2 regions of the Shewanella sp. SR44-4 genome follow, and region 2 is predicted to be linked to the other one. Evidence: predicted binding sites of a transcription regulator. Region 2 holds the regulator's gene; the other holds the start of a gene.
What was found. Region 2 encodes LexA, which represses DNA repair genes until DNA is damaged. Its sites were predicted from a motif close to TACTGTATNNNNATACAGTA; they were not measured.
Positions count from the first base shown of each region.

Region 1 (5,082 bases), on a different contig from region 2:
CTTTTCGTAACAGTCGGCCACAACTTTGGACTAATTTACGTGAAGCATCAGGAATTGTCAGCTGTAAAAATGGATTACCGCCTTTTACTTTTAAGTATTCCGCGTGAGCTTGTTCTACTGGTGAGGTCGGGACCGCAAACGGAAGTTTGGTAATGATTAAGTTTGTTAAGTAATCGCCCGGTAAATCGAGGCCTTCAGAAAAGCTGCCAGTACCGAAAATGACACTGGGTAGACCTTCATCACAGCGTTTTTTGTGCTGTTCTAATATTTGTTGACGTGGAATAGCGCCTTGAACAAAAAGCTGGTCTTTGGGGATTTTACCTTCGACGAGCTCAACCACTTTATCCATTTGCCAATAGGATGCAAACAGCACTAATGTGGCCATTTCGCCATCGATAAGTGTCACAATATGTTGTGCAAGTTCGGTGGTGTAATTTTCGTCCGTAGGTTCGCAAACCATTTGAGGTATAAATAAAGTCGCATTATTTTCGTAATCGAAAGGGGATAATAATGCTAAAAATCGGCTGCCATCATTCATTGACAGGCCTACTTGATGAGCAAAATGGTTGAAGCTGTTTAAGGCTCGAAGCGTTGCACTGCACAACACCACGCCAGCGGCTTTTTGCCACAACATAGATTCAAGCATAAAGCCAACTTCTATAGGCGATGAGCAAAATAAATAATCTTGTTGTTTACCGGTAATTAATTCAGCCCAACGCGCCATTGGTGCGCCTTTTTTACTGTCTTCTTTGGCCATCATCTTCCATAACTTATGTAAGTTATCTAGCCGCTGTAAAATAAAACCTGTTTCTGATAACAACCCTTCCGACTGATGTTTAGGCACTTCACCATCTTTTATTGCTTCATTTAACACTGATACCACTTTATTAAATTGCTTTACCGCGGAACCTGATGCAGTGGCCAGATTTTCTGCCTGTATTAATAACGATTGTGGTAATTGGCCATGTTCAAAACGAAGCCTGGATTCAGGGTTAGCGAATAACTGTGGTTGGGTATCACAAAAGTGAGCAACCTGGGTCAGTAAATTGGTTAACTCTGTGGTGTGGTCAAGCATGGCCTGTACAGGGGCAATAATATGAGTGGTTTTGAGTTGATTTTGTAACTTAGAACAGGTTTTCGATGCTTTTTCTAACCAATCACATGCTCCTCGAAGTGTGGCTTGAGCACTGGAGAAATCTCTGGCAACTATCGGTAAGTGATGAGCTTCGTCGATAACATAAAACATGTCTTCTGGTTCTGGTAAAATGACGCCGCCGCCAAGTTCTAAATCGGCAAATAACAGACTGTGGTTAACAATGAGTACATCCCAAGTGTCCACATCTTCACGAGCTTTATGAAACGGGCAATTATGGTGTGCCGATACTTGACGATGACAGCTGTGTTTATCACAGCAAATTTGTTGCCACAAGAAATCAGGAATAGGGTGTTTTAAAGTATCAATTTCACCATTCCAGCGTTTTTGATGAAAATCTTGATGCAATTTTTGTAATTCGTTAATTTGACTTTGGTCGGGTTTAGTTTGCCATATGGCTATTTGTGAGCTGTCTTGTGCCCCTATCATGGCTTCAAGTTTGGCTAAACATACGTAACGCTGACGACCTTTTACCAAACCAAATTTAAAATCAATACCAGACTGTTGTAAAAAATGAGGTAGATCTTTGTGGAGTAATTGTTCTTGAAGTGCCACGGTTGCGGTGGCAATACAGACTTTCTTTTTACTCGAGATGGCTAAAGGGATTGCCCCTAAGATATAAGACAAAGATTTACCAATGCCGGTACCCGCTTCAACCACAATGATACGACGGTCTTTGTCATACTCGCCTGCTAAGGTTTTTGATATTTCCGCTACCATATAGTTTTGTTCGCGACGAGAACGAAATTGCGGCATAGATGCGGCAATTTCTTTATAAATGGTGCGAATTTGACTTTTTATGTTATCCGGTAGCATAGGAAGTATGATTTCTACATAGACTGAATTATGCTGTACATAATAACAGTGAATTAGCATGCCACGAAGTAATAAATCAAATTGAGTAAACTTGTGCCGGAATTCAAACCCGTTGTGACGCCGACAGATAATCTAACGACCAATAATCATGTGAAGGGACGAGTATTAACTCGTCATGCTATTTATCGGCATGGACAATTAGTGCTTCAATATTATATTAAAACCGCTCAAGGACCTGTATTAGCAGAGCTGTATCACAGTGAAGTGATCTGTTTCTGCCGTCAGCAAGATGTTAATCAATTAAGTCAAAAAGTCGGCTTTGCCCTTAAGGCTGAGTCGATATCATTGATGAGCTTTGCACATGAACCTATCAGTGCCTTGTATCTTAAATCAAATACCCAATTGAAATTACTCAGTCGCATAGCTAATGATAGCGGTATTACTTTATTTGAAGCCGATATTAGGTCTGAGCAACGCTACCTTATAGAACGATTTATTGCCTTAGATATTGAGTGTTCAGGACATTATCAACCGAGTAATTCAACTTCAACGATTCCTTTGTTATCGATTAATCGGGCTAGAAAAATGCCCGCCAACGAACTTGTTGATATCTCTTTGAAGATGGTTTCACTGGATTTTGAGTGCAGTTTTACGGGTGAACTTTATTCGGTTGGTTTATATGGTGCCAATTATCAATGTGTGTATATGGTGGGCGAACCGCAAGCAGAATGTCATGACTTCATTGTTTGGGTAAAAAATGAGATTGAACTGATACATCATTTAATAGCGTGGTTTAGCGACTATGACCCCGATATTATTATTGGCTGGGCAGTAGTGACCTTTGATTTAGCCTTGTTGTTCAAACGCTGTGTTTTACATCAAATTCCATTATTAATTGGTAGAGGTAATAGCGAACTGAGCTGGAAAGTGGCTGACAAATATCGGCCGGAAACATTATCTTTACCTGGGCGTGTGGTTTTGGATGGTATTGATTGGCTTAAAGCGGCGTTTTATCAGTTTGATAGTTTTTCGTTAGAATCGGTATCGAGGCAGTTATTAGCCGAAGGTAAAGCCATTGATCATGTTGAAAATCGTGGCCAAGAAATTACTCATTTATTTGAACAAGATAAAAATGCATTGGCTTTTTATAATATTACCGACTGCCGACTAGTGTGGGATATTTTTGAAAAAACACAGTTGTTAGATTTTGCTCTTGAACGCGCCAAGTTAACGGGCTTGGAGTTCGGCCGCGTGGGTGCATCGATTGCGGCATTTTATCATTTGTATTTACCTCACTTACATCGAAGTGGCTTTGTCGCCCCCGCACAACCCGCGAGCCAAGGTTTAGAAAGCCCAGGCGGATATGTTATGTCCTCTATACCGGGTTATTATAAAGATGTTTTAGTATTAGATTTTAAAAGTCTATATCCGTCGATTATTAGGACATTTCTTATCGATCCTAAAGGCTTAGTTGAAGGACTCTACGCGAGTGAAGTAAAAGGTGATGCAACGACAGTGGCTGGATATTTAGGTGCTCAATTTAGTCGGCAATCGCCTATTCTACCTGCATTAGTTGCCAGCCTTGCAGAGCAAAGAGAACTGGCCAAACGAGATAAAAATGCGCCGTTATCGCAAGCGATAAAAATTATTATGAACTCATTGTATGGCGTATTAGGCTCTCGAGGTTGTGTATTTCATGATGCTAAGTTAGCCAGTTCGATTACCATGCGCGGTCATCAAATTATGAAACTCACTAAGCAATGGATAGAAGAGTGCGGTTATCAAGTGATTTATGGTGACACCGATTCTACCTTTGTCTGGTTAGGAGATAATCATGGGATTAAAGATATTCAAGCGGTTGGTAAACACCTATCAGTATCAATAACCGAACGTTGGCTTGCATGGTGCGCAGAAGAATATCAATTAGACAGTTATCTTGAGCTGGAGTTTGAAACCCACTTTGAACAATTTATTATGCCTACCTTAAGGGGTTCGGATGAAGGCAGTAAAAAGCGTTATGTCGGCGCGGTGTCAAATGATCAGCAACAATTAACTCTAACCTTTAAAGGTATGGAGCAGGTGAGGAGTGACTGGAGCCCTATTGCAAGAAGGATGCAGTACCATTTATATGAATTGTTTTTCAAGGGCGAGGATGTTATTGATTATTTGAGTAACGAGCTGGCGGCAATTAAGTGCGGTGCTCGAGACAATGAACTTATTTTTAAAAAGCGATTAAGACGCAATGTTGAAGATTATACCGCAAAGTCGTCACCCCATGTTAAAGCCGCAAAACAGCTTGCCGAACTACTCGGTGACGTAAGTGTTACCCGAAAAGGACAACAGATTCGATATATAATGACACTCACTGGTGCACAAGCCATAGAAGCAAAACCACAAAATATTGATTATGAATACTATATTTGTAAACAAATTCAACCTATCGCGGAGCCCATTCTACAACTGTGTGGCCATAGCTTTGACTCACTGGTGAATAATCAACTTCTATTGCTATAAGTTAACTTACCAACACCCCAATCTTATGTTTTCAATGTTAATTAACATTGCTTGTTTTTCTTCGTGTCCTTACGTTCTTAATTCAGTAAAGGCAATCAAGCATTATTTGATGACGCACAAACCTCGCAAACCCAATCTACGAAGATTTATCTAGACGATTAATGTTAAGCAATTACTTACATAGCCTTATTTATTAACACTTAACATTTTTATGTTTACCAGAAGTAGTAAAAATGTACCCTAATCAGATTAATAGTTATTTAAAACAATAGGTTAATTTTTTTGCTTTGGACTTGGTATGTTATTTCGACAATAACTAAACAACTTTAACTTATTGTTTATAAAGTTAAAAAATTTTTCCTGTTCATATTTCTTAACAGTTAAAGTTGTTACATTTGATTAACTTTTGCGCTTACGACACTTCAAATGTTGATTAGTTGTTTCAAATGTGATTTTATTGCACCTGTAGTTGAGAGGTTGTGATTGTTTTTTGTTGCATCCCCTCATTGAACTAACACCTAAAAAGGTTGTTAGCATTATAAGAAAGACATAAAAAAGTCCAGGGAGATAGACAATGCATAAGAACGTATTAGCTAAGT
Region 1 is NZ_JACJDU010000007.1:41,870-46,951, forward strand. Features, by position in the region: gene dinG (ATP-dependent DNA helicase DinG) at 1-1,969, opposite strand, end outside; gene H5125_RS05335 (DNA polymerase II) at 2,084-4,483, shown strand; gene H5125_RS05340 (TonB-dependent receptor) at 5,058-5,082, shown strand, end outside.
Region 1: the regulator LexA is predicted to act here: its motif matches at 2,001-2,020, upstream of dinG (ATP-dependent DNA helicase DinG).

Region 2 (5,082 bases):
AAAGTAATCACCATGCCACCAAGCATGATTGTGGTGATACGGTCGACCGCTTTAGTACTAATAAATACCACCAAAGCCAAGACTACCGCAAACACCAATCCGGCCACACTCTGGGGTAGGCTCACGCCCAATGCTGACAGACTGTGATTCACAATCGAACCACCACCACTGATGTAAGCATAGGTTAAAATATATAACACAAACGCAATCGAAACGCCGTTAATCACCCGCCAGAACTGCCCAAGAGTCACCCGAGTTAAGGTGTCAAAACTGTCGCCTGGTTCAAAATGCAAATTGGCTTCTAATAACAATAAACCCGACATTAGCATGCAAAACCAAACGCCGAGCAACATCGCGATAGAATAGCCAAACCACATTCCAGCACCAACAACGGGTAACGAAAACATGCCCGCACCCACAGTGGTTCCGGCAATAATCATCGCCCCACCCAATACAGATTTACCGCTGGTACGATGCTTGGCAGCATTCATATGATTAGCCATTATTGTCCGTGCTCCGCTTCCACACTATCAACAATGGTTTGTCTTACTAAAGAGCTGAGTAATTTATTAGCGTTATCACGAATTCTGATCACTTCAGCACGATGTTCGTCGCTGCATAAATAACCCAATTCTTTCAGTTTCACACTCAGGGTGTTATATAATTTTTTGTCATAAAATTCTGGTGCGGTAATGCCATGCAGCGCGCCTAATCGTTGGGCTAACAAATGGCTATCGCGTTCCAGTTCTGAGCGCTCAAGATCAGGTTTTATTGCGAGTAAATTGAAGATAATCGCATAACGTTGCAACGTTTCACTGATAGTTTCAGCAAGCAGTAACACTTGGGTAATATGACGAGGCGTTATCTCAAACTGATCGCTACCGGTCAGTAAACCTTGTTCAACCATGAAATCTAAAATGCTGTCCACATGTTGAGGCACGTCATCAATGCTCATAAATAGCTCAGCTTTAAGTAATGGATAAAAGTCCATTACAATGCCATGAATTCGCTGGCGATCGCACACGTCATAATGCACTAAACAACTGGCAATTAATGACGGCAACGCCATCAAATGAATAATATTATTACGGTAATAACTCATGGTGATGGCAATTTTTTCATCAACTGAAATAATTTCACCAATAAGGTCTTTGGTACTAACAAACTTATTTAACGACAGACAGTGATCAATAATTGACTTGCCATTACCTTCGGCCACAGAGGTATAATCGGTATAAGGCACTGTTTTAAGTAAGGCTAAATACAAATCAAGCTGACGTTCTAACTGGCTTCTTTCTAACGCATTTTGCTCTGACGCTAATAACACTAAACTAGTCAATGTTACTGAACTGGCTGCGGCCGCTCCATTGATATTAGTCATTACGCGGTTAGCTAACAAATTAACTGAGGGCGTAAACCAAGATGGTTTTTGGTCAGGATCTTTAGCTAGCTCATCACGCCACTCTGGCGCCTGCTGATTTAAGAACTGTTGTAAATTAATCGGCTCACCAAAATTCACATAACCTTGGCCAAAATTGCCTAACTTACGAATAGCACCAAATACCTGCCATACAGATTCTTTTTTCTTTTTCTTACCGCTTAATTCTTTGTGGTACGTCGCCACTTCCATCACATGGTCATAACCTAAATACACGGGTACTAAGGTTACTGGGCGCTCTATCCCACGTAGCACACTGTTAATTGTCATAGCCAACATACCGGTTTTAGGCGCTAACAAACGTCCTGTACGCGAACGACCTCCTTCAGTGAAATACTCGACCGCATAACCCTTAGCAAATAACTGATCTAAATATTCACGAAATACTGCGGTATAAAGTTTATTACCATTAAAACTACGACGGATAAAGAATGCCCCACCACGGCGGAACATCGGCCCTGCTGGCCAAAAATTAAGGTTAATACCGGCAGCAATGTGCGGCGGAACCATGCCCTGATAATACAAAATATACGACAGTAGCAAGTAATCCATATGGCTACGATGACAAGGAACGTAAACAATTTCATGACCATCATGATGTAACTGTCTTACTTGCTCGGCACCTTTGATATTGATGCCACTGTATAATTTGTTCCATAACCAAGTCAGGAAACGTTCGGCAATACGCACCAAACTATCAGAATAGTCGGCGGCAATTTCATCAAGGTATTCAATGGCGGTTTCACGTGCTTTCTCGACTGTTACTTTCTTATTTGCAGACTCTTCTTCAATGGCTTTTTTGATAGATTCTGATTTTAATAAAGAGGCAAACAACGCTTGTCGATTCGGTAATTGTGGCCCCGTCATGACTTTGCGTTGACGGCGGAAATGCACACGGGCGACTCGGGTTAATTTGTGAGCAATTCTTTTATCAGTACCATGTTCATCGGCCATATGACGAAGCGATAATGCATTAGAAAACTGGACGAAATTATGGCGTCCTAAAAATAAAATCATTAACCATTTACGTAACCACGTAGGGTTTTCACGTTCAAATACAGCAGCTTTCATGCTGTCTTCTTCTTTACCTGGGGTACGTCCCCAATAAAGGCAAACAGGAACCAACTGTATATCTAATTCAGGGCTCTCACTATGAAGTGACAATAAACTGGTAAAATAATTAAGGAATTTGTCACCACTTTCACGTTTACCAAATAGTGGTTTGCGGCCCTCTAAACAGACCACACGAGGCACGGTTAAGCCATCAAGCTGTAATGGCTCATAAGGACTGGGCAGACCAAAGCCCTCGGTGATTTCGCTCAACGCGGCAATATCGCTAATAGATTCCGTTTTCATTAAATAAACCAAAGGTTTAGTTGGATCTATATTGAGGTCATCAAAAGGATCGTGAGGGACCACAATGGTCTGTACCATCCACTTTTGAATCCATCTTAATGCTCGTAAAAATATTGAATCTGGTTTTGACATGGTTATTTTCGCAACATAAGCCACTGTAATATTGTCGTATAGGATACCAGAAACCACCCTGCTTACACTATCAGACCGATCTATCTTTACGTTTAAGCTCTCACTATCAGAAATAACATAAGACAGAACATTAGTAATAGTTAATTAAAACATATTGTTGAGTGATACTTAATCAACAATATACAAAAAATAGTTGGTTAATACTTGCGCGAACACAAACACTGTATATAATGACAGTCACTGTATAAAAAGACAGGAATCATCATGAGACCGTTAACGCCGCGCCAAGCAGAAATTTTAGACTTAATTAAAAACAATATCGCCGAAACAGGTATGCCACCCACTCGTGCTGAAATTGCGAATCGTCTTGGCTTTAAAAGTGCTAATGCCGCCGAAGAGCATTTAAAAGCATTAGCCAAAAAAGGCTTTATCGAGATCATGCCTGGTACCTCAAGAGGCATTCGTTTACCTCATGAAGAACAGGTTGAAACCGGTCTGCCACTCATTGGACAGGTTGCTGCTGGTGAACCTATTTTGGCCCAAGAGCATGTAGAACAATACTATCAAGTCGATCCAAACATGTTTAAGCCCGCCGCAGATTTTTTATTGCGAGTGCGTGGTGACAGCATGAAAAACATCGGCATTTTAGAAGGCGACTTACTCGCTGTACATAAAATGCAGCAAGCACGTAATGGCCAGGTTGTTGTGGCACGTGTTGATGATGACGTCACCGTAAAACGATTTGAACAAAAAGGTAATGTGATTTATCTGCATGCCGAAAATGAAGATTACAATCCGATAAAAGTAGATTTAAGTTGCCAAAGCCTAACCATCGAAGGGCTTGCCGTTGGCGTTATCCGTAATGGAGATTGGTTATGAACAAACTAATGGGCATCGCGCCACGCCACCCGGGCTTATGGGTAGATTTAACTGAAACAGAACTGCATGGCACCCAAACCATTCAAACATTACAAACTGTCACCCAAGGTGAAGCTGAACTGAGCCAATTGTGCAGCCAGTTAGCAATATTGAGCCAGCAAGGCAGATGGATTGTATTAATTAGCCCGCCCCATATTGGCTATAAACATATGCTGGCAAGTGCTGGTGTAAGAATGGATCGCATTTTACTGGTACACACCAAAGATGAAGTCGAAACATTATGGGCCATGGAGAAAGCGCTCACTAGCGGTACATCGAGCGCAGTAGTAACTTGGACAAGCTCACTTGATGCTCGCGATAGTCGCCGTTTAGAAATTGTCGCCAAAAGTGCACGTGCATTAGGGGTGGTAATTGAAGATGTGAATGCTCACTTACCTCACAAACATCAACTTGTTAGCCCTACTTTAACAAATGGAACAAGTAATTTTTGCTCATTTCACTAAGCACGAACCCTTCATTACCAAGCCCTGTATTGAATTCAGGGTTTTTTTTCATCTTTTTTCAGCCTATTAGCCAACAAAGTGATCTTGATCAATGTTTAATCTACAAGTAATGTGGTTAACAAGGATGAAACATTTTTTATCTTTAATTGGACGTGAATGGCAGTAATCAAGATTACTTTCAGACAAATGAGCCAAATCAAAATTGATAAGTTCAGTAGTAGGTACAAGCGTGGTGCACAGCTAACAATAAAACCGTAGACCGTATGTTTACAGCCACCAAAGTACTTTGAGGTCATCAAACTTTTTTCGGGAACCGAAGAGTTTGCATAGAGCAGAGAATTACTGTGTGACTCTTCTTTGTAGTTGCTATTTGCAATTAGCAGAGGAGTAGTCTTGTGAAGCAATGGTTGTATTGTTTACTGGTGGTGTTTGTAGCACTTCCGCTTGGGGCATCAGAAATGCCCCTCAACATGACTCAAGGCGTGACAGATATCAGTGGCAAGGTTTATGACCTCCACATGACGATTCTTTACATCTGTTGTGTAATTGGGTTAGTGGTGTTTGGGATCATGATTTACTCAATGATTTATCACCGCAAATCAAAAGGCGCTGTCGCGGCCAATTTTCACGAAAGTACCAAAGTGGAAATTGCTTGGACCGTCATCCCTTTCATCATCTTAATCGGCATGGCTATTCCAGCCACCAAAACCTTGATTGCTATGGAAGATCCCAGTGATGCTGATCTCACCATAAAAATTACCGGGTCGCAGTGGA
Region 2 is NZ_JACJDU010000002.1:129,986-135,067, forward strand. Features, by position in the region: gene mtr (tryptophan permease) at 1-503, opposite strand, end outside; gene plsB (glycerol-3-phosphate 1-O-acyltransferase PlsB) at 503-2,926, opposite strand; gene lexA (transcriptional repressor LexA) at 3,191-3,805, shown strand; gene H5125_RS01880 (cell division inhibitor SulA) at 3,802-4,308, shown strand; gene coxB (cytochrome c oxidase subunit II) at 4,704-5,082, shown strand, end outside.